2 regions of the Pseudoalteromonas sp. T1lg21 genome follow, and region 1 is predicted to be linked to the other one. Evidence: predicted binding sites of a transcription regulator. Region 1 holds the regulator's gene; the other holds the start of a gene.
The links. Region 1 encodes NrdR, which represses ribonucleotide reductase genes. Its sites were predicted from a motif close to AAACACNANATNTNGTGTTT; they were not measured.
Positions count from the first base shown of each region.

Region 2: the regulator NrdR is predicted to act here: its motif matches at 1,693-1,712, upstream of nrdA (class 1a ribonucleoside-diphosphate reductase subunit alpha).

Region 1 covers NZ_PQBX01000001.1:380,242-391,615, reverse strand. Annotated here, with positions in the region: partial or broken gene dxs (1-deoxy-D-xylulose-5-phosphate synthase) at 1-58, shown strand, start outside; gene C2M25_RS01780 (ligand-binding sensor domain-containing diguanylate cyclase) at 119-3,205, opposite strand; gene C2M25_RS01775 (phosphatidylglycerophosphatase A family protein) at 3,239-3,724, opposite strand; gene thiL (thiamine-phosphate kinase) at 3,721-4,695, opposite strand; gene nusB (transcription antitermination factor NusB) at 4,740-5,150, opposite strand; gene ribH (6,7-dimethyl-8-ribityllumazine synthase) at 5,166-5,630, opposite strand; gene ribBA (bifunctional 3,4-dihydroxy-2-butanone-4-phosphate synthase/GTP cyclohydrolase II) at 5,736-6,851, opposite strand; gene C2M25_RS01750 (riboflavin synthase) at 6,894-7,547, opposite strand; gene ribD (bifunctional diaminohydroxyphosphoribosylaminopyrimidine deaminase/5-amino-6-(5-phosphoribosylamino)uracil reductase RibD) at 7,552-8,691, opposite strand; gene nrdR (transcriptional regulator NrdR) at 8,694-9,143, opposite strand; gene glyA (serine hydroxymethyltransferase) at 9,252-10,508, opposite strand; gene C2M25_RS01730 (hypothetical protein) at 10,801-11,169, shown strand; gene thrC (threonine synthase) at 11,226-11,374, opposite strand, start outside.
Region 2 covers NZ_PQBX01000004.1:342,890-354,263, reverse strand. Annotated here, with positions in the region: gene ubiG (bifunctional 2-polyprenyl-6-hydroxyphenol methylase/3-demethylubiquinol 3-O-methyltransferase UbiG) at 39-749, shown strand; gene C2M25_RS04105 (HAD family hydrolase) at 749-1,423, shown strand; gene nrdA (class 1a ribonucleoside-diphosphate reductase subunit alpha) at 1,814-4,099, shown strand; gene nrdB (class Ia ribonucleoside-diphosphate reductase subunit beta) at 4,170-5,300, shown strand; gene yfaE (class I ribonucleotide reductase maintenance protein YfaE) at 5,300-5,572, shown strand; gene C2M25_RS04085 (YaeQ family protein) at 5,569-6,096, opposite strand; gene C2M25_RS04080 (TonB-dependent receptor) at 6,251-8,635, shown strand; gene glnS (glutamine--tRNA ligase) at 8,883-10,550, opposite strand; gene C2M25_RS04070 (DUF3083 family protein) at 10,779-11,374, shown strand, end outside.

The DNA.
Region 1 (11,374 bases):
CGAAATGGGCCTAGATGCAAATGGTATCTTAACTCGCATCAAAGAGTTCATGGCTTAAGCCAAACACCATTCACAAAAAAGGAGCCTTAAGGCTCCTTTTTTAATACCAATAGAAACGCTAGCGCATCCAAATTTTAATATCGGCTAAGCCATTAGCTTGTAGTGCACTAAGTTGCTGATCAACATTGTTGCTTTGCTCGAACTCAAACGCATCTAATTGCTCATCAAAGGTAATATTTGCAACGCCATCGCCACCGCGCTTTTTAACTTGGTGCAGTGCGATATCGGCAAGGTTAACTGAGGTTTCCCAACCAATAACTTGGCCACCCAATAAAGGTAATGGGTAGAAAGACCAGCCAATCGACGCAGTAATGGTGGTCGATTCTCCATTCGGTAATCTAAATGGGTTTGCTGCAATTGCTTCACATAAATCGGCCACATAATTGTCTATCGCTGTGCGTTTGAAGTCACGTAGTAAGAGTAAAAACTCATCGCCACTCCAGCGTGCAACATAGTCAGAACCTTGAGTACGACTATTCAATAAAGTCGCCATTTGTTGTAAACAGCTATCGCCAGCAAGGGGGCCATACGCATCATTAATGCGACTGAAGTTATCAAAGTTAATTATCAATAGAACGAGCGACTTACCCTGCGCTTGCAATGACTGCGAGTTACGCTGGAAGTGTTCGATATCTTTAGGGAGCTGATCAAATAAGAAGCGGCGACTACGTAACCCTGTAAGCTCATCTGAGTGACTAACTAACTTAAGCTGTGAATTCACTTGGTTAAGCTTATCGTTGGCTTCTCGAAGCTCTACGGTTCGTTCTGTTACTAAGCTTTCAAGCGCTAATTGCTTACGTTTCTCTTGCGCTCTAAATACCCAAAATACAAGGTAGAACAGTAAAATAAAGCTACTGGTGATCAAGAGTCTAAAATAAATAGTCTCATCAAAACGACGCGGCACTACAAAGCTGTACTCAGTACGACGTGCTTTTTGCCAATCTTCACCACGGCGCTTTGCTTCAAGTTGGAATAAAAACGACCCTGGCGGTAAGTTGGTATAAATTGCCTCACGACGAGTATTGGCATAACGCCAATCACTGTCTAAGCCACTTAAGCGATAGCGGAACTCGATACTTGAAGGGGCATAATAATCAATCGCGGTGTATTTTAACGTTACATCGCGTTCATCAATTTGCAGCTGTGGTTTATCACCTAAGGTTGCGGTACTTAAATGACGAAGCGGCGTGATCAAGCTTTCAATACGTGGCTTAAGTGCTTGAACACCAAAAAGCTCAACGCTCTTAGGTATTTCTACCACACCTTGTAAGCTTGGGTACCAAATAGAGTTACCCGTGTCTGCTACAGCATCGTGGCCAAGGCCGGCACAACATTGACTGGCTTTACCATCTAGTTGGCGGTCAAACGATGAAATCACTTGTTCTACTTTTAAGCTCTCGATATCTGTACCAAACTGCTCTACCGGCATGCGGTATACGCCTTTCATGGTGCTGACCCAGATACGTTTTAATTGCTTATCGTAAACCAGACTAAAAATAGAGCCATAAGGTAGACCATCGGTCGCATCTAACTGACGCCATTGGCCTTTGGTACTGCGATAAAATAAACCATCGTTAAGTGAGCCAATTAATATACCCACCCCTTCAATATTCAAAATACTGGTGACGTAGGCACTTTCTAAGCTAGTTTGGTCGCCAATTTTTTCAATACCGCGGTCGGTAAAGTAATACGCCCCTTTACTGGTGCCAATTAAGCCAAAGTTTTGCTCATCCAGAACATAGGTAATAAATTTACTACTTAAGAAGGCATTGTATGCAAAAGGTGTTAAACCACCATAACTTAAGCGGTACATTCCGCGGCCTGTACCTAGCCAAAAACCGCCTTTGCTAGAACGGCTAATTGCGAATACTGGGTTATCGCGCAGTGCTCGCCCCGGCACCGTATACAAGTTTTGGTTTTCGTAATAAAACACACCGCGGCCTGTTGCGATGTACAAACGATCACCATCAAATTGTAAGTCGTGTACCGCAGCTCGACCAAATTGATTACTCGGAATTTGATTTACAAAATTCTTGTTGTAATCGAAGTAGCCGACACCGCTGCGGTTAGCTACCCATAATTTGCCATCAGGTGCTTGGCTAATCGCCATCACCGCTTCGGTCATATTTGAGATAGCTGAGTGACGCTCAATACGCCCCTCGTGAGCAAGCCATAAGCCTTCACTGAAGCTTGCCAGCCAAATGTTATTTTGATTGTCACGGAAAATATCGGCAAACCAAATGCTTTGGTCGAGCTGGCTTGGCTCAACCCATTGCCAATCCCCTGAGTTATCACGAAATAACAGTCGGCCGTAAGTCGAAATCCAGAGCGCCCCATCAGAGTCACTCATAAATTTATAAACGGCAGAGTTACTCGCATTGGGCAGTGGGAATGGACGCAGCTCGTCATCTAAATCAAGAAAGTAGGCACCCAGCTCTGAGGCAAGGTATAAGTTACCTTCAAGCCACGCCATATCATGAATAATGGTTTGTGCTAAACGCTCAGGTAATGAAACCTTGGCAGTAAGCTCTAATCGTAATTTAGCAAAGTCAGATGAAGTATTGGTTAAACGCAATAAATGGCGCTCATTGACCAGCCAAATGCCTTCTGGCGATAATGCCATTTGACTCACCGAACCCACAATTTGCGTAATAGCGGTGGCATTGGAGACCGGTACAATTAACGCGGAGTTTTGATTGAGTGTGACTTGATTTCGAGCAACATAATAAAGGCCATTGGCTGCAATCCAAATGCTGCCTTTGGAATCTTCGAGAATATCGCGAACCGGGCCTTTTACATTAAAGGTCTGCGACATCATGGTCTTAGGGTCCAGTGTTACCAAGCCATTTTTGGTACCAACCCAAAGTAACCCTGTGCTATCGACTAATAGTTTATTAATACCATTACTTGGCAGGAAGTCGCTGTTTTGCGTATTGAAGTTAGTGAACGTGTTACCATCAAAGCGGCTTAGACCAAACTGGGTACCCAGCCACATATAGCCTTGCTCATCTTGGGCAATACTTTTTAAGGATTGTGATGGCAAGCCATTTTGGATGTTCCACTGTTTGACCACATACTCTGTGATAGATGCAAACGCAGGCATGCTGCAAAACACCAACAAACAGACAACTAGAAATCGCATCATATACTTGCCACCAAGTAACACTTAACTCATCGTTTAAAAAGGTAAATAACCAGCTTTAAACAAGGCTTGAACACAAATTAATGAAAAAACACCTGCTAAAATATCATCAGCCATGATGCCCAAGCCACCGTGTAAACGTCTATCTAAAATTCGGATAGGACCTGGTTTAGCGATATCAAAAAAGCGGAACAATAAAAAACCCACCAACAGTGACTGCCAACTCAATGCAGCACCAATCATGGTGATATAATAACCAGCAACTTCATCCCAAACAATGGCTGGATGATCATGTACCCCTAAGTCATCTGCTGTTTTACCACATGCCCAAATACCAAACACGCTGATCACGATTGCAAACACAATCTGTAACCACAGCGGAAAGTACATCGTGGTGAAAATAAATGGCAAAGCAGCAAAAGTACCAAATGTGCCTGGCGCTTTAGGGGCAAGGCCTAAGCCAAAACCCAAACCAAAAAATTGGTGTGGGCGTTTTAAATTGAATAAACGGTTACTGCTCAAACCGGCTCCTTCGCGAAGTGCTGAAAGCCCTTACCTTGATAGTTAAACTTTTCACCATCAAGTAATAGCTCAATCTCACCTTCGCCACTTTTAATTTGCCCAACACAACTTGCTTCAACACCATATTGGCGTAATTTCATATCAACCATGCTTTTATTGCTTTCAGGCACAGTAAACAGCAACTCGTAATCGTCACCGTAATTTAAGATATAATCAAACTGCTCGGCACGTGGAATCGACGAATTTAATGCATCAGAAACAGGCACTTTATCGACATTGATCACCGCACTAACTTGCGATAGCGCTAAAATATGGCCTAAATCTGCCAACAAGCCATCAGAAATATCGATAGCCGCAGAGGCCGCGCCTCGCAAAACCTGACCTGCTGCTACACGTGGCGTCGGATAATCAAAGCGATTATTTAAATAGCTTAAATGTTCAGGGGCAATATCAAGACCTTGTTTACGGGCTTCAATAGCTACACCAGCATCACCTAATGGGCCTGTTACATAAATCCAATCGCCAACTTTAGCACCGCTACGGCGTAGTGCTTTACCTTCAGGCACAATGCCTTTAGCGCAGATTGTAATGGTTAAAGGGCCTTGGGTGGTATCACCACCAATGATTTGCACATTGAAGTACTCTGCAATTTCATGCATACCTTCAGTGAACTCTTCAAGCCACTCTATATTTACCTCAGGCAAGGTTAAGCCAACCGAAATCCACGTAGGTTCAGCGCCCATTGCCGCAAGATCACTTAAATTAACAGCTAACGCCCGATGCCCAAGGGCACGCGCAGAGATGTCATCAAAAAAGTGTACGCCCGCAACTAAGGTGTCTGTTGTTACCGCCAATTGACAGTTTTCAGGCACAGTTACTAAGGCACAATCGTCACCAATACCTAGGTTCACATCACGGCGAATAATGCCACGCCCCTTAAAGTAACGATTGATTAATTCAAATTCCTTCATACACAAAAAAGCCGGCCCAAGCCGGCTCTCCTTTACGGGGCTACTTACTTACGCAGGTCTTTCACTGCTTTATCAAGTACACCGTTGACAAACTTATGGCTGTCTTCAGCACCAAACATCTTCGCAAGCTCAATGCCTTCATTGATTGCCACTTTGTAAGGTACGTCTTCACGGAATTTCAGCTCATAGGCAGACAGACGTAAAATTGCTTTTTCGACCATGTCTAACTCATCTGCTGGGCGTGCTAAATGTGGCGCAACGATTTCATCTAATTGCTTACAGTTAACAACAACACCGCGTGCTAGGTCTTTGAAATATTCGACGTCGATCTTAGTCACATCATTTTCAATTAGCATTTGCTGTTCAATATCAGCAATTGGGTTACCGCTTAACTGCCAAGAGTATACGGCTTGAAGTGCTAAGATACGTGCTTTACGTCTTGCTGCTGGTTTCACAGAGATTCCTTAAACTTAAATTTTGTCTAACACATTAACCATTTCAAGCGCGCCTAAAGCAGCTTCGCCGCCTTTATTACCCATTTTGGTACCTGCGCGCTCAATTGCTTGCTCAATGCTTTCAGTGGTTAATACGCCAAATGCAACCGGGATATCATACTCAAGAGATACTTGCGCAAGACCTTTGTTTGATTCGCCAGCGACTAAATCAAAGTGTGGTGTACCACCTCTGATCACTACGCCTAAAGCGATGATTGCATCGTGTTCTTTCTTTGCTGCAACGCGTTTCGCTGCTAAAGGTAATTCAACGGCACCTGGTACGTAAACAACTGTAATGTCGTCTTCAGATACGCCACCTGTGCGCTTAAGCTCATCAACAGCACCTGCTAATAGGCTGCTACCAATAAAGTCATTAAAGCGAGAAATGACAATGGCAAATTTTTTGCCCGGTGCGTATTTGTTACCTTCAATAATTTTCATTTAATAACCCTAAAAAATAAGTTTAAGCGGTTGCGATTGCGCAAAAATTACGGCGCATAATACCACAAAAATATAAAAGTAGCCTAGTAAATCTGTTTTCCCTAACTAAGACTGTGGCTCAACATAGTCAACCACTTCTAAGTGGAAACCAGATAACGCATGGTACTTCTTAGGACGGCTCATTAAGCGCATCTTTTCAATACCTAAATCAGCCAAAATTTGCGAGCCCACACCCACAGTACGCGATGTACCTTGGAATTTACGATGACTGACATTTTCGCCAGCATCTTCAGCGGCAAAGGCTTTAACGGTTGCTTCTAAGTCTTCAGTTGACTCTTGTTTACCCAAGATAACAAGCACACCGTTGTGCTCAGCGATATAAGCCATTGCATCTGATAAGCCCCAGCTACGATCAGCACTTCTATCTGATAATAGAATGTCGTTAAAGGTGCTTTGTAAGTGAACACGTACTAGCGTAGGTTCATCTTTCGATACTTCACCTTTTTGTAAAACATAGTGAAGCTGACCATCAATAGTGTCTTTGTAGGTCACTAAATCAAACTCACCGTGATCTGTTGGCAGTTTACATTTAGCAACGCGCTCAATGGTGGTTTCGTTTAGGTTTCGGTATTCGATTAAATCTGCAATAGTGCCAATCTTTAAGTCATGCTCTTTAGCAAATACTTCAAGATCTGGGCGACGAGCCATGGTGCCATCTGCATTTAAGATTTCAACAATTACAGATGAAGGCTCAAGACCTGCTAAACGCGCTAAATCACAACCTGCTTCGGTATGACCAGCACGTGTTAACACGCCACCTGGCTGCGCCATGATAGGAAAAATATGCCCTGGTTGTACAATATCGCTCGGCACGGCACCTTTAGCAATTGCCGCTTGCACTGTACGAGCACGGTCAGCTGCTGAAATACCCGTTGTTACGCCTTTCGCTGCTTCAATCGACATGGTGAAGTTAGTTGAAAAAGCAGCCCCGTTATTTTTCACCATTAACGGCAAATCTAACTGCTGACAACGCTCTTGTGTCATTGTTAAACAAATTAAACCACGACCATGTGTTGCCATAAAATTGATAGCATCAGCACTAATGTGCTCTGCTGCGATAATTAAATCGCCTTCATTTTCTCGGTCTTCATCGTCCATTAAAATAACCATTTTACCGGCTTTAATGTCATCGATAATTTCTTGCGCGCTGTGTAAATTCATAATGTGCCCATGAGAGTATGATTAATAGTGACGTATCTGTACTTATTTAATAAAGCCAGCTTGTGCGAGCAAGCTCATTGATATGTCTGAACGGGAAGGTTGTTCGGCCCCTTTTATTAGGCGCTCTAAATAGCGAGCAATCTGGTCAACTTCTAAGTTCACCTGAGTCCCCACCTGAAATTCTGCAATCGTAGTTTGCTCAGCAGTATGCGGAACAATCGTCAACTTAAAGCTATTTTGCTCGACCTCGTTGACCGTTAAGCTAATGCCATCAATACACACCGAACCTTTGTACGGAATATATTTCATTAAATCGCTATCTGTACTTAGCCAGTACTCTGTTGCACGAGCATTAGGGCTGATACTTTCAACGGTCGCAATACCATCAACATGGCCTGACACTAAGTGTCCACCTAAACGAGAAATAGGTTGCATGGCTTTTTCAAGATTAACTGTTTGCCCTTTTTTGTAATGAGCAAACCCAGTTAAGCTGATGGTTTCGTTTGATAAGTCAGCACTAAAACCATCGCTATGTTTAGCGACAACCGTTAAACACACACCGTTGGTGGCAATACTGTCACCGAGCTTGACGTCTTTCATATCCAAATTAGCGCTTTGAATACGAATAGCTAGATCACCTTGCTTTTGTGTTAGTTCAACAATTTTACCTGTTGCTTCAATAATTCCAGTAAACATAGTGCTACTCTTTATTTTCAATGTGTGTGGCTTGCTTTGCTTTTACCGCTGTTAGGCGGATGTCGTCACCAATCATCACTGTATCAGTAAAGGTCAGTGCAGTGATATCACTCATCATGGTGACTTCTGCAAAGTTTAGTAAGCTTTTGCCCATATCACCTATTAACTTAGGGGCAATATAAACAATGTATTCGTCAATTAAATCTTGCTCAGCAAACACGCCAGCGAGGGTCGCACCTGCTTCGAGCCAAACGTGATTAAATTGTAGTTCAGCAAGACGCTTTAAAAGTGCCGATAAATCAACTTTATTATTAACTGCTGGCACTACTTCGTGTTTAACAAAGTGAGGCCACTTAGTTTGATTATCAAGCGACGTGGTAAAAATTATCACCGGGCTCTCGATGCTGAATAACGCAAGCTCAGGCGTTAACCTATTTTGTGAGTCAATAATGATTCGGGTAGGTTGGCGTAAAGGCAACGAGGTCGGCATGCTAAATGGCAACTCATCAACACGGACATTAAGTTTGGCATTATCGCTAATAACGGTGTCTGCACCGGTTAAGATAGCACAGCTTTGCGCACGAAATGCTTGCACGTCTTGGCGCGCTTTAGGACCTGTTATCCATTTACTTTGGCCATTATTGAGTGCGGTTTTACCATCTAAACTGCACGCCATTTTACAGGTTACATATGGCAACCCTGTTTCCATTCGCTTTAAAAAGCCTTTGTTTAAATCCCGCGCTTGTTGCTCAAGTAAACCAGATGTCACCTCAATGCCAGCATCGGCTAAAATCTGTAGGCCACGACCACTCACAGCAGGGTTTGGGTCAACCATAGCAGCAATCACCTTGCTAACACCCGCAGCTTTTAAACCTTCGGCACAAGGCGGAGTTCGTCCATAATGACTACAAGGCTCTAAAGTGACATAGGCAGTAGCACCTTTCGCTTTGTCGCCAGCTACAGCCAAGGCATTCACTTCAGCATGGCCCTGCCCTGCTAATTGATGAAACCCTTCACCGACTATTTCGCCATCTTTAACCAAAACACAGCCAACATTAGGATTTGGCGTCGTAGTAAAACGGCCGTGTTTAGCAAGCTCAATGGCACGCGCCATATAAGCAATATCAAGCTCTGTAAATGACATGATTAATCACCTAAACGAGCGATTTCTTCACCAAACTCGCGAATATCTTCAAATGAACGATAAACCGAAGCAAAGCGTACGTAGGCCACTTTGTCGAGTTTCTTCAGAGATTCCATGATGCACTCACCAATCAAATGGCTAGAGATTTCACGTTCACCCGTGGCACGAAGTTGAGATTTAATGATGTTAACGACTTCGTCGACCTGCTCAGTGCTGACTGGGCGTTTCTCTAAAGCCCGATGCAAGCCATTCAGTAACTTGTCTTCATTGAATGGTTCACGGCTACCGTCTTGCTTGATGACTCTTGGCATAACAAGTTCAGCGCCTTCAAAGGTGGTAAAGCGCTCATGGCATTCGTTACATTCACGTCGACGTCTCACTTGATGACCACCGCCAACAAGTCGAGAATCAATTACTTTGGTATCTTTTGCTGTGCAAAAAGGGCAATGCATAAGGTTCAACTTCCGTTTATAAAAAACAAAAAAAGGCCGCTTAGTAAGCGGCCTTTATAATAGCAAAAAACAACGCTATTGTTATCTTAATTACGGTTTAACCAGTAATTAAGCGTAAACTGGTAATTTTTTACAGATAGCTTTAACTTTCTCTTTTACTTCTGCTTGTACAGACTCATCGTTGATGTTGTCTAGTACGTCACAGATCCAGCCAGCAAGCTCTTTTGACTCAGCTTCTTTGAAACCACGGCGAGTAATAGCCGGAGAACCAATACGAAGACCAGACGTTACGAACGGTGAACGAGGGTCGTTTGGTACTGAGTTTTTGTTAACAGTGATGTTTGCGTTACCTAGTGCAGCGTCAGCATCTTTACCTGTGATATCTTTATCGATTAGGTCAAGAAGGAATAAGTGGTTGTCTGTTTTACCAGAAACAACTTTGTAGCCACGCTCTTGTAGTACTTCAACCATCGCTTGTGCGTTCTTAACTACTTGTGCTTGGTACGCTTTGAATTCTGGTTGTAATGCTTCTTTGAAAGCAACCGCTTTAGCAGCGATGATGTGGCATAAAGGACCACCTTGACCGCCAGGGAATACAGCACTGTTTAGCTTTTTGTAGATCTCTTCATCACCACATGCAGAAACGATTAGACCGCCACGAGGACCCGCTAATGTTTTGTGAGTTGTTGTTGTAACAACGTGTGCGTGAGGGATTGGGCTTGGGTATACACCAGCCGCGATAAGACCAGCAACGTGAGCCATATCTACGAATAAGTATGCACCTACTTTATCAGCGATTTCACGGAATTTAGCCCAGTCAACAACGCCTGAATATGCTGAGAAACCAGCGATGATCATTTTTGGCTTGTGCTCTAATGCAAGTGCTTCAACTTGAGCGTAATCAATTTCGCCTGTTTCTTCATTTAGGCCGTATTGAATTGCATTGTACGTTTTACCAGAAAAGTTAACGTGTGAACCGTGAGTTAAGTGACCACCATGAGCTAAGCTCATACCTAGTACTGTATCATGTGGCTGAAGAAGTGCTTGGAAAACAGCTGCGTTTGCTTGTGAACCCGCATGTGGTTGAACGTTAGCGTAGTCAGTGCCGAATAACTCGTTTGCACGGTCAATAGCTAGTTGCTCAACAACGTCAACATGCTCACAACCGCCATAGTAACGTTTGCCTGGGTAACCTTCAGCGTATTTGTTGGTAAGCTGAGAACCCTGCGCTTCAAGTACGCGTGGGCTACAGTAGTTTTCAGACGCGATCAGTTCGATGTGCTCTTCTTGACGAGCCGTCTCTTTAGTGATGGCTGCAAATAACTCTGGATCGAAATCCGAAATATTCATGCTACGTTCTAACATGGGGTCTCCTAAGGCAACGTGTATGGTGTTTTTTTGAAGGCTGTATTGTACGCTTAAAACGCACTTTTGCCTATCTTGTAAAGATGAACATATTTAAACAGGGATTGAATTTATTTCACAGTGTTTTAATAATGATATTTTTTTATTGATACATAATAAAAATTTATGAATTTAAAACATTTCATAGCTTTTTAAAATGTTATTTCAACAAAAAATAGCCCTGTTACATTGCGTTTTTATAGGGGCAAACTAAGCTTATAGGACTGGTCAATATGAAGGATGGTATAAGTTCATGTTAGCTAAACCAATATACGAATTAGTCCCCTACGGATACTTTTTTCTCGGCATCAGTTGTATCACATTAGCCAATGATTATGTGCCTACATTAATCGGTGTCATCTTATTTTTATTAGGTGCTAACATTTGGCGGATGCGTTCTGAAGCCAGAAGAACCGATCATTCAAGCCAACGAGTTAAACAAAAAAAACTTCGCTATTACTATGAATTTAAACCTTTTATTATTTTTATTTCGGCATTCACTTTGATGCAATGGACACAAAATGAACTCGTCTCTGTGATCAGCATTTTGCTGTGTATTGCGGCTGGGGTCATTCTAAGTATGCGGGTTTTAAACCGTCATAGTCATTCGTTACTTCATTAAAGGCTTCACTTAAAGACTGCATTAAAAAGAGCGGCTTAGCCGCTCTTTACTTGCTGTTATACTAATTTATTTAACAGCTCAGTGCGAAGCAATTGATAATCAAACTTAATATCTTCTGCTAAACACTGTTTTGCTAATGCATCTGCCAGTGGTTTCGGCATAGGCAATTCGATGTCTAAAATTTGCTCTACGCTGTCTTTGAATT
Region 2 (11,374 bases), on a different contig from region 1:
CCCTATATAATGGCCTCAGATTAACGAGGAAGTTTTTTATGACCGAGCATCAAAATGTAGATAATGCAGAAATTGCAAAGTTTGAAGCCATCGCTGAACGTTGGTGGGACCGCGACGGAGAGTTCAAACCCCTTCATGAAATAAATCCTCTGCGTTTGGATTTTGTCGCTGATAAAGTGGGCGGCTTATTTGATAAGGAAACTTTAGATGTTGGCTGTGGTGGCGGCATTTTAAGTGAAAGTATGGCGCGTATGGGCGCAAAAGTAACCGGCATCGATATGGGCCAAGAGCCTTTAACCGTTGCTAAATTACATAGTTTAGAAACAGGCGTGCCTGTTGACTATATAAAGGTACCTGCAGAACAGTTTGCTGCTGAGCACCCTGCTCGCTTTGATGTTGTGACCTGTATGGAAATGCTTGAGCATGTTCCAGATCCAGCTTCTATTATCCGCGCTGTCGCTGAGCTTGCTAAACCGGGCGCCGATGTGTTTTTCTCAACACTAAATAAAACACCAAAAGCTTATTTGTTTGCCATCGTAGGTGCTGAAAAGCTATTAAAAATGGTGCCTGAAGGTACCCATGACCACAAAAAGTTTATCAAACCTGCACAACTTATTGCGTGGGCTGAAGAAGCGGGTCTAAAAGTAAGAGCCAGTACTGGCCTTAACTACAACCCATTTTCAAAGCAATACAGCTTAAATGATGATGTAAGTGTTAATTACATCCTCCACTTTGAGAAACTAGCCTGATGAGTGGTGTGCAAGCACCCTCTATCGATTTTGATGCTTTTATCTTTGATTTGGATGGCACACTACTCGATACCGCGGATGACTTAGGTGGTGCATTAAACCGAGTGTTAGCAGACGCCAATGTGGCGCCTGTTGCTGAGCATGTTTATCGCCCTGCTGCTTCTAACGGTGCAAATGCATTATTAGAAGTGGGCTTTGGTGATAAATGGCCTGAACTTGAACAGCTCGCCTTGCGCCAGCAGCTTCTTGACTACTACGCCGAAGATATTGCTGTACACAGTAAATGTTTCAATGGCATAGAACAGCTTTTAATTGCACTTGAGCAAAACAATATTAAGTGGGGCATTATGACCAATAAGCCCGGCTTTTTAACTGAACCTTTAGTGCAAGCAATCCCGTCATTAAGTAATGCCCAGGCTGTTGTCAGTGGTGATACATTAGCTGTGGCAAAACCATCGCCGGATCCACTTCTCCATACCGCTGAAATCTTAGAGGTTGATCCGAGCCGTTGTTTATATATCGGTGATGCTGAGCGTGATATTCAAGCGGCAAAGGCTGCGAATATGTACAGCGCCACGGCGTTATGGGGTTACATACCCAGTGTCGACGCTGCGCTTGGCTGGCAAGCGGATTTTAATTGGCACTCGCCAATTGATGGCTTTAACCATATATAGTGTTATTTAATATCTAAAACACCATATATTGTGATCTGATTTACTTTTGAACATTCTTTGATGATAAAAAAAACAGTCAAAATTTATTTTTAATTACGGTAAATTTTCTGGATCTTTTGTTGATTTCTACAAATTTCGTCGTCTATGAATGTTCAAAGGTTAATGGTTACTAACACAAAGCGTTTATCCAATAGTTATCCACAAAATGGGGCAATTCTATCCCTTGCAAAACAGCGCAGACCACACTATCTTGTGATCTGCAATTTAAACAACACCAGATATTGTGGCTAAATGTTATTCAATTAGTTCTCTGGTGTTTAATAATAATAATTACATAAAGAATACCTTTGTCTTTACAACTATAATTTCCCAAGGAATACAGGCAAAACTATGAACCAACAGCTATCTGTAAGCAAACGTGACGGCCGTAAAGAGTCACTTGATCTAGATAAGATCCATCGCGTGATCGCTTGGGCCGCAGAAGGTCTTGATAATGTGTCTGTCTCACAAGTTGAATTAAAATCTCATATTCAATTTTATGACGGCATTCGCACCGACGACATTCATGAAACTATCATCAAAGCTGCAGCTGATCAGATCTCTAAAGATACGCCTGATTACCAGTACCTTGCTGCTCGCTTAGCTGTATTCCATTTACGTAAAAAAGCATATGGCCAATTTGAGCCACCACGCTTATACGATCACATCACGAAATTAGTTGAAGACAAGCGTTATGATCAACACCTATTAGTTGATTATACCGAGCAAGAAATTGACGAGTTAGATGCTTACATCGATCACAACCGTGACTTAAACTTCAGCTACGCTGCTGTTAAGCAACTTGAAGGTAAGTATTTAGTTCAAAACCGTGTTACTGGCGAAATTTACGAAAGTGCACAGTTTTTATATATCTTAGTGGCTGCAAGCTTATTCTCTGATTATCCAAAAGAGACACGTCTTGATTACATCAAGCGTTTTTACGATGCAGTATCGACATTCAAGATTTCATTACCAACACCAATTATGGCAGGTGTACGTACGCCAACACGTCAGTTCAGTTCATGTGTATTAATTGAATGTGGTGATAGCCTAGATTCTATCAATGCAACATCGTCTGCGATTGTTAAGTATGTTTCACAACGTGCAGGTATTGGTATTAATGCCGGTCGCATTCGTGCGCTAGGTAGCCCAATTCGTAACGGCGAAGCGTACCACACTGGCTGTATCCCGTTTTATAAACACTTCCAAACAGCAGTTAAAAGCTGTTCTCAAGGTGGTGTACGTGGCGGCGCAGCAACCCTATTCTACCCACTATGGCACTTAGAAGTTGAAAACTTACTTGTGCTTAAGAATAACCGTGGTGTTGAAGACAACCGTGTTCGTCACCTTGACTACGGTGTACAGTTCAACAAATTAATGTATAGCCGTTTAATCAAAGACGATTACATCACATTATTTAGCCCGTCAGATGTACCGGGGTTATACGATGCGTTCTTTGAAGATCAAGCCAAATTTGATGAGCTATATGTTAAGTACGAACAAGATGAGTCTATTCGTAAAAAGCGTATTAAAGCGATTGAGTTATTCTCAATGTTCGCACAAGAGCGTGCGAGCACAGGTCGTATCTACTTACAAAACGTTGACCACTGTAATACGCACAGCCCGTTCATCTCGACTGTGGCGCCAATTCGTCAATCTAACTTATGTTTAGAGATTGCATTACCGACTAAGCCGCTAAGCAATGTAATGGATGAAGAAGGTGAAATTGCACTATGTACGCTTTCAGCGTTTAACTTAGGTGCTATTGAGTCATTAGATGAATTAGAAGAGCTTGCTGAACTTGCTGTTCGTGCCCTTGATAACTTACTTGATTTCCAAGATTACCCTGTTCCTGCAGCTAAAAACGCAACAATGGGTCGTCGTACGCTAGGTATCGGTGTAATCAACTTTGCTTACTACTTAGCGAAGAATGGTAAGCGTTACTCAGATGGCAGCGCAAACGCACTAACTCACAAAACATTTGAAGCAATTCAATATTATCTAATGAAAGCATCAAATGAGTTAGCAAAAGAGCGCGGTGCGTGTCCTAAATTTAACGAGACAACGTATTCTCAAGGCATTATGCCAACAGATACTTACAAACGTGACCTAGATCAGTTCTGTAATGAACCACTTCACTTAGATTGGGATTCATTACGTGCAAGCATTCAAGAGCACGGTATGCGTAACTCAACGCTATCTGCCCTTATGCCTTCAGAGACATCATCACAAATCTCTAACGCAACAAATGGTATTGAGCCACCACGTGGTCATATCAGCGTTAAAGCAAGTAAAGATGGTATCTTAAAGCAAGTAGTGCCAGATTATGAAAATCTGAAAGATAACTACGAGCTACTGTGGGATATTCCTTCAAACGATGGTTACCTACAACTTGTTGGTATTATGCAAAAGTTCGTTGACCAAACGATTTCTGCTAACACGAACTATGATCCATCTAAGTACGAAGGCGGTAAAGTACCTATGAAGGTGCTATTAAAAGACCTACTGACTGCTTACAAACTTGGTGTTAAAACCCTGTACTATCACAACACGCGTGACGGTGCATCGGATGCTCAAGATGAGCTAACACCAGAGGTGGAAGATGATGGTTGTGCAGGCGGCGCTTGTAAAATCTAATTAAATTAATAACATAACAAAAGCGGGCTCATTAGCCCGCTTTGTCCTGACTGTTTTTTGAGTAATCACTATGTCATATACAACTTTTAGCCGAAATCATAATAACCAATTACAAGAACCGATGTTTTTCGGCCAAACGGTAAACGTGTCACGTTACGACCAACAAAAGTACCCTATCTTCGAGAAGCTAATTGAAAAACAATTATCGTTCTTTTGGCGCCCTGAAGAGGTTGACGTAAGTAAAGACCGTCTTGACTTCCAAGCGTTACCAGAGCACGAAAAACACATCTTTTTAAGTAACTTAAAATATCAAACATTACTTGATAGTGTACAAGGTCGCTCGCCTAACGTTGCGTTACTACCAATTGTGTCTATTCCTGAACTTGAAACATGGATAGAAACATGGGCATTCAGTGAAACCATTCACAGCCGTTCATACACGCACATTATTCGTAACGTGACGCAATCGCCAGAGCTTATCTTTGATGACATCGTAAGTAACGAGAAAATCAGTGAGCGTGCGGATGCCGTGACTAAATACTACGATGACTTAATCAACATGATTTCTGTTTACAACCTGTACGGTGAAGGTAAACATGTGATCAACGGTGAAGAAGTTAAGGTCAACCTTTTTGATCTTAAAAAGCAACTTTACCTTGCGATGATGTCGGTTAACATTCTTGAAGCGATTCGCTTCTACGTTAGTTTTGCTTGTTCATTTGCGTTCGCAGAACGTGAATTAATGGAAGGTAATGCAAAAATCATCAAGCTAATCGCGCGTGATGAAGCATTGCACTTATCTGGTACGCAACACATCTTAAACATCATGCAAGAAGGTAAAGACGACCCAGAAATGGCAATCGTTGCTGCACAATGCCGTGAAGAAGCGATCCAGATGTTTAAAGAGGCCGCTGAACAAGAAAAAGATTGGGCTGAGTATCTATTTAAAGATGGTTCAATGATCGGTCTTAACAAAGATATCCTATGTCAATACGTTGAATACATTACAAATGCACGTATGACTGCGGTAGGTTTGCCAGCTCAATTTGAAAGTAAGAGTAACCCTATTCCTTGGATCAACTCATGGTTAGTATCTGACAATGTTCAGGTTGCGCCGCAAGAAGCTGAAATCAGCTCTTACCTAGTTGGCCAAATTGATTCACAAGTTGATGCATCAGATTTTGGTGACTTCGACCTGTAATGAGCGCGAATACCACTGCACAGGTTATCCTTGCAGGAACAGACAGCCAGGATCTTGATTTTGATTCTGGCTGTTCATCTCTCCTTGAATGCCTAGAACAACACAAAATAGATGTCCCCTACCAATGCCGTGAAGGTTATTGTGGCGCATGCCGTGCAAAATTAGTTGAAGGTGATGTAAGCTACAATCAAGAGCCACTTGCGTTTGTTCGAACAGGCGAAGTGTTACTGTGCTGTAGTAAACCCAATGGTAAGGTGAAAATAGAACTTTAATGCCACACAAGTTGATTTGTTTGGTAGAAGTTTTCTTTGTCTGACACACTCACTGTTTGTTGATCTATGGTTACATCCCACTGTAAGTTCTTCGTTAAATGACTCGCCAATTGCTCAATAAAGTTGTCATCAAAAGCAATTAAATGGCTATTATTTATTAGCTCTAGTTGATGCTCATACTCTTGTAACCATTCATGGTTTAGCGTCGTAACAACCCATAATTCATCCACGCGTTTCGCTATTTTATTGAGCTGCACAATATCTGGTTGGTCAACAGCTAGCCAGGTTTGATAATGATCATCCAACGCTTTTATTGACACATCAGGCTCAGAATGGCTATGGCTTGTATTCAAAATGGCCGATTCATTATGAGAAAATAAGCAATAACTTAATAGTTTAAGTACAAAATGCTGATAGCTTTCACGACGACCACAGGCCGTAGTAAACACTTCTTTGTGATTACGATGTGCTCTTAAATCAGCAATCGTAAAATTTGCTTTAAACACCCTATTTTTATCAGACATAAGAGTTGGCCATCTCACTGTAACAGTCTAAGTATAGTGTATGGTGTTAAAATCGCGACATAAGGTAAAGTTATAGTATAACGTTATTGCAGTTAAAAAATTGCGGTGTTATATTATATCACAACACTCAACAACAAACTTAGAAGTAGTAATGATGAAGCAACTTTCAATTCTTTCTAGTGCTGTTGCCGCTGCGCTGTTTTCCCAATCAACAATGGCTGCTGTGATCACAGGTCAAGTATTAGATAAAAACCAACAACCTATCAGTAATGCCGAAATACACGTACATGGTAAATCGCAATCTGTTGTCACCGATACACAAGGTCAATTTAAAATTGATGTAGACAACAAAGGCCAGCTGCACATTAGTAAAGACAATTACATTGATAAACGCGTTGCTATCAACGGTGAAAATCAAAACCTGGTTGTTACACTTACCCCAACCTCAGTTGAGACTGTGGTTGTTTATGCCTCTGCACTTCATAAAAATAGCCTTGAAATGATTTCACCAGTGAATGTTTTAGCCGGTGATGAACTAAAAGATAAGGCAAAACCAACTCTAGGCGAAACACTTAAAGGATTACCAGGCGTTAATGCCAGTTACTTTGGCCCAGTATCTTCGAGCCCGATTATTCGTGGCTTAGATGGTCCACGTGTTAAAATTACGCAAAATGGTCTTGATAGCAGCGATGCATCTCGTATTGGTCCAGATCACGCAACATCGAACGACAGCTTAGCAGCTGAGCAAATCGAAGTACTTCGCGGCCCAGCTACCCTACTTTATGGCTCTGGCGCAATTGGTGGTGTGGTTAACGTAGTTGATAACCGTATTCCTACCGATAACATTGACACTTTAACCGGTGCTGCTCAGTACACTCACGATACAGTATCAAATACCAACACCTATGCTGCAAAACTTGAAACCGGTAACGATGGCTTCAACTTCCATTTTGATGGTACTAAGCGTAAAGGCCATGACTACAAAACACCAACATTCGAGCTTCCTGAGGAGCACGATGAACATGAAGGTGAAGATCATGAAGAGCACGAAACAGCTAACAGTGTTGAAAACACCTTTATCGATAGCCAAAATGTAAACTTCGGTACCAGCTATGTGGGTGAACACCTGACCTTAGGTGTATCTTATGGTCGTATCGAAACTGACTATGGTATTCCAGCACATGAACACCACCATCATGAAGAAGAAGCGGCTGATCATGATGAAGAAGAACATGAAGAGTCTGTTTTTGCACAATTAGAGCAAGATCGTTGGCAAGGTTACATGAGCTATGCGCTGCATGATAATTGGATTGAAAATATCTCATTACGTGTTGGTTACACTGACTATAAACATGCTGAAATTGAAGATGGTGCTGTTGGTACTGTGTTTTCAAACAAAACCACAGAAGCACGTGCCACTGTTGAGCATAAATTAGGTCTTTGGCACGGTATGGCGGGTTATCACTACACTGAATCTGACTATGATGCAGATGGTGAAGAAGCCTTTACACCTGCAAGTGTGACAAAATCAAATGCATTATTCATGCTTGAAGAGCGTCAATTTGGTGATGTTACCGTTGAATTAGGTGCACGTCTTGAAGATTACCAAATCGACTCTGCTGTTAGCATGGCTGAACATCATCATGATCATGAAGAAGAAGATCACGATGAAGAAGAAGCAGAAATCATTAACTACAGTGAAGATTTCACTAACCTTAGCTTATCTGCAGGCGCAATTTGGCAGTATCAAGAAGGCCAAAGTGTTGCTTTAAGTGTATCTCGTTCTGAGCGTGCGCCGCTAAGTGCTGAATTACTATCAAATGGTGTTCATATTGCAACAGGCACTTATGAACTGGGTCTTGGCTATCATATCGAAGACGGTGAAATTCATTTCGAACCTGAAGATATCAAACAAGAAACATCAACCAACTTTGATTTAAGTTTCCGTCGTTTTATTGGTGACTTTGGTTATACCGTTAACTTTTTCTATAACGATATTGAAAACTACTATTACCAGCAGAATACGGGCTTAGCCTTTGATGAAGATAATGGCTTAACCAGTCAAGCTGATGCTGAAGAAGATGCGATGGCGGTTTATCAGTTTACTAGTAAAGACGCAAAACTATACGGTATTGAATTTGATGTGCACTATCAAGTCACACCAAGTGCCTTAGTAAAAGTATTTGGCGATTCAACAACCGCTAAGCTAAAAGATGATGAAGGTTACTTACCGCGTATTCCAGCTAATAAACTAGGCTCAGAATTACAGTACACAGTAGCGGATTGGCAATTTAGCCTAACAGGCACTCATTACTTTGAGCAATCTGACATCACTGCGTATGAAACAAAAACAGATGGTTACACATTGTTTGATGCATCAGCTAACTACCAACTTGATTTAGGCCCTGTTGATACACAGCTTTATATTAATGTTGACAACTTAACCGATGAATTAGGTTTCGTACACAGTTCATTTATTAAAGAAAAAGCACCATTACCTGGTCGTAACTTCAGCTTGGGTATTCGCGGTTATTTCTAATCGCTTTTAATGGTTATAAAAAAACCCTTTCACTTTAAAAGTGAAAGGGTTTTTTATTAAGCTTAGAAACTTAATAGATTGCTATTATACCAATTCGCTTAATTAAGTAGTCTATTTTGAGGCAATGAAACCTCGTTGATAACAAGGCAAAAATTTCGTTATTTAGTTGTTCTAAATCAGAAATTTTTAACGCCGTTAGCGACAGGTTTAATCCCTCAAAATGATTAAGTATTATTGCGGATTGGTATTAGCCCTTTTGTTCAATCTTCGCCCATGAATCACGAAGACCCACAGTTTGATTGAATACTAATGAGTCGGCTTTGTTATCACGACAGAAGTAACCCATACGTTCAAACTGGAAGCCCTGCTCTGCTTGTGCATTAACAAGTGACGGTTCAAGTTTCGCGTTAGCAAGAACCACAAGTGATTCAGGGTTTAACGTTGCATTGAAGTCTTCAGCAGCAGCTGGGTTTGGTACGTTGAATAAGCGGTCGTATAAACGAACTTCTGCAGTAATTGACTCACTCGCTGAAACCCAGTGAATAACACCTTTAACTTTACGACCATCGCTCGGGTTTTTACCCAGTGTTTCTGGATCGTATGAGCAGAAAATAGTCGTGATTTCACCGTTTTCGTCTTTTTCAACGCGCTCAGCTTTAATTACATAAGCACCACGTAAACGTACTTCTTTATCAAGTACTAAACGTTTGAACTTGTTGTTTGCTTCTTCACGGAAATCTTCACGCTCGATATACAGTTCACGAGTGAAAGGCACATCACGGCGACCCATTTCTTCTTTATTCGGGTGGTTTGCTACAGATAAAATTTCTACTTTATCTGCATCATAGTTTTCGATAACAATCTTCACCGGATCAAGAACAGCCATTGCACGCGGTGCATGCTCATTAAGATCTTCACGGATACACGCTTCAAGCATACCCATTTCAACCATGTTTTCTTGCTTGGTTATACCGATGCGAGAACAGAATTCACGTACTGATGCAGGTGTATAACCGCGACGACGCAGACCAGCAATCGTTGGCATACGCGGATCGTCCCAGCCTTCAACATGACCATTAACCACTAAGTCGTTTAATTTACGCTTAGACATAATCGTGTATTCAAGGTTTAAACGTGAAAACTCGATTTGTTGAGGATGACATTCAAGGCTGATGTTATCTAATACCCAATCGTATAAACGACGGTTATCTTGGAACTCAAGAGTACATAATGAATGTGTGATACCTTCTAACGCATCAGAGATACAGTGCGTGAAGTCATACATTGGGTAGATGCACCACTTGTCACCCGTTTGGTGATGATGTGCAAAACGTACACGGTATAAAATCGGGTCACGTAAAACGATAAACGAGCTAGCCATATCGATTTTTGCACGCAGTACACACTCGCCTTCTTTGAATTCACCATTACGCATTTTTTCAAAAAGCGCTAAGTTTTCTTCAATCGGTGTATCACGGTAAGGGCTGTTTTTACCTGGCTCTTTTAATGTTCCACGATATTCACGTGCTTGCTCTGGTGACAAGAAACACACATACGCAAGGCCTTTTTCGATTAGCTCAACAGCATAGCCGTATAACGCATCGAAATAGTTAGATGAATATTTGATTTCACCATCCCACTGGAAACCTAACCACTGCACATCTTCTTTAATTGAGTTTACGTAATTGATGTCTTCTTTTTCTGGGTTAGTATCATCAAAACGTAAATTACAAAGACCTTGATAATCTTTGGCAATACCAAAGTTTAAGCAAATCGACTTTGCATGACCAATGTGTAAGAAACCGTTTGGTTCTGGTGGAAAACGCGTGTGCGTAGTCGCATGCTTACCGCTTGCGAGATCTTCATCGATACGCGTTCTAATAAAGTTACTTGGGCGATTCTCAATTTCCGCCATAGGAGCATAATCCTCTGAATATTGCATGGTGACAAAACTACTGCATTATTACAAAAACAAACCCTAACATACAGTAGTTGAACCATGTTTATTGAAGATAATAAGTCGATTCTTGAATACATAGTTCACAGACTCGACAAAATCGGTAAAAAAATTGTTCTAACGCAATAAAATGATCATTGACTAGCGATATAGTGCCGTCAGTTTCATTACCAATAAGGAAAAAAGATGGCTTCGCTCAATCAACACCGAGTCTATATTCCAAGCTCAGCACGTGCAAACCAGTATGTGTTAGTTGAATTTAAACCTACTGATGAGTTTTTTGCCCAGTTTACTAATGTAAGCTGCGCTTATAAGCGTCTTGCAAGGGAATTATTTGCGCTATGTGATGAGTATGAATTGCATAACGTACATTTAATCGCAAACGATAAACTACCTGTGGTTCGTTACCATGATGAAGCATACAGTTTAGAAACCGCTAAGCAGATTTTATTTTTCTACAATCCGCAATACCATGAAGCACATAACGTATTTGCCGATGGTGAAGTTAGATGCAAAAAAATACGTTTATTATTCTTAGCAACCGGTGAAGATATTCGTGCACATGCAGCAAGTTTTCATCATAATGTGCAAAGAGTGATTAACTCATTACAAGAAAAACTATTAAGCGGCCAACCACCGCTTAAAATTCGCGATCATCAACATCTAACTTATGATTTATTTGCCAAAGCAAAAGGTCACAAAGAAAGCTATGGCTATAAATTACGTAGCTTATACCCACGCTACCAGTCTCGCCAATGTCATTTACCTACACAGCACAGCGA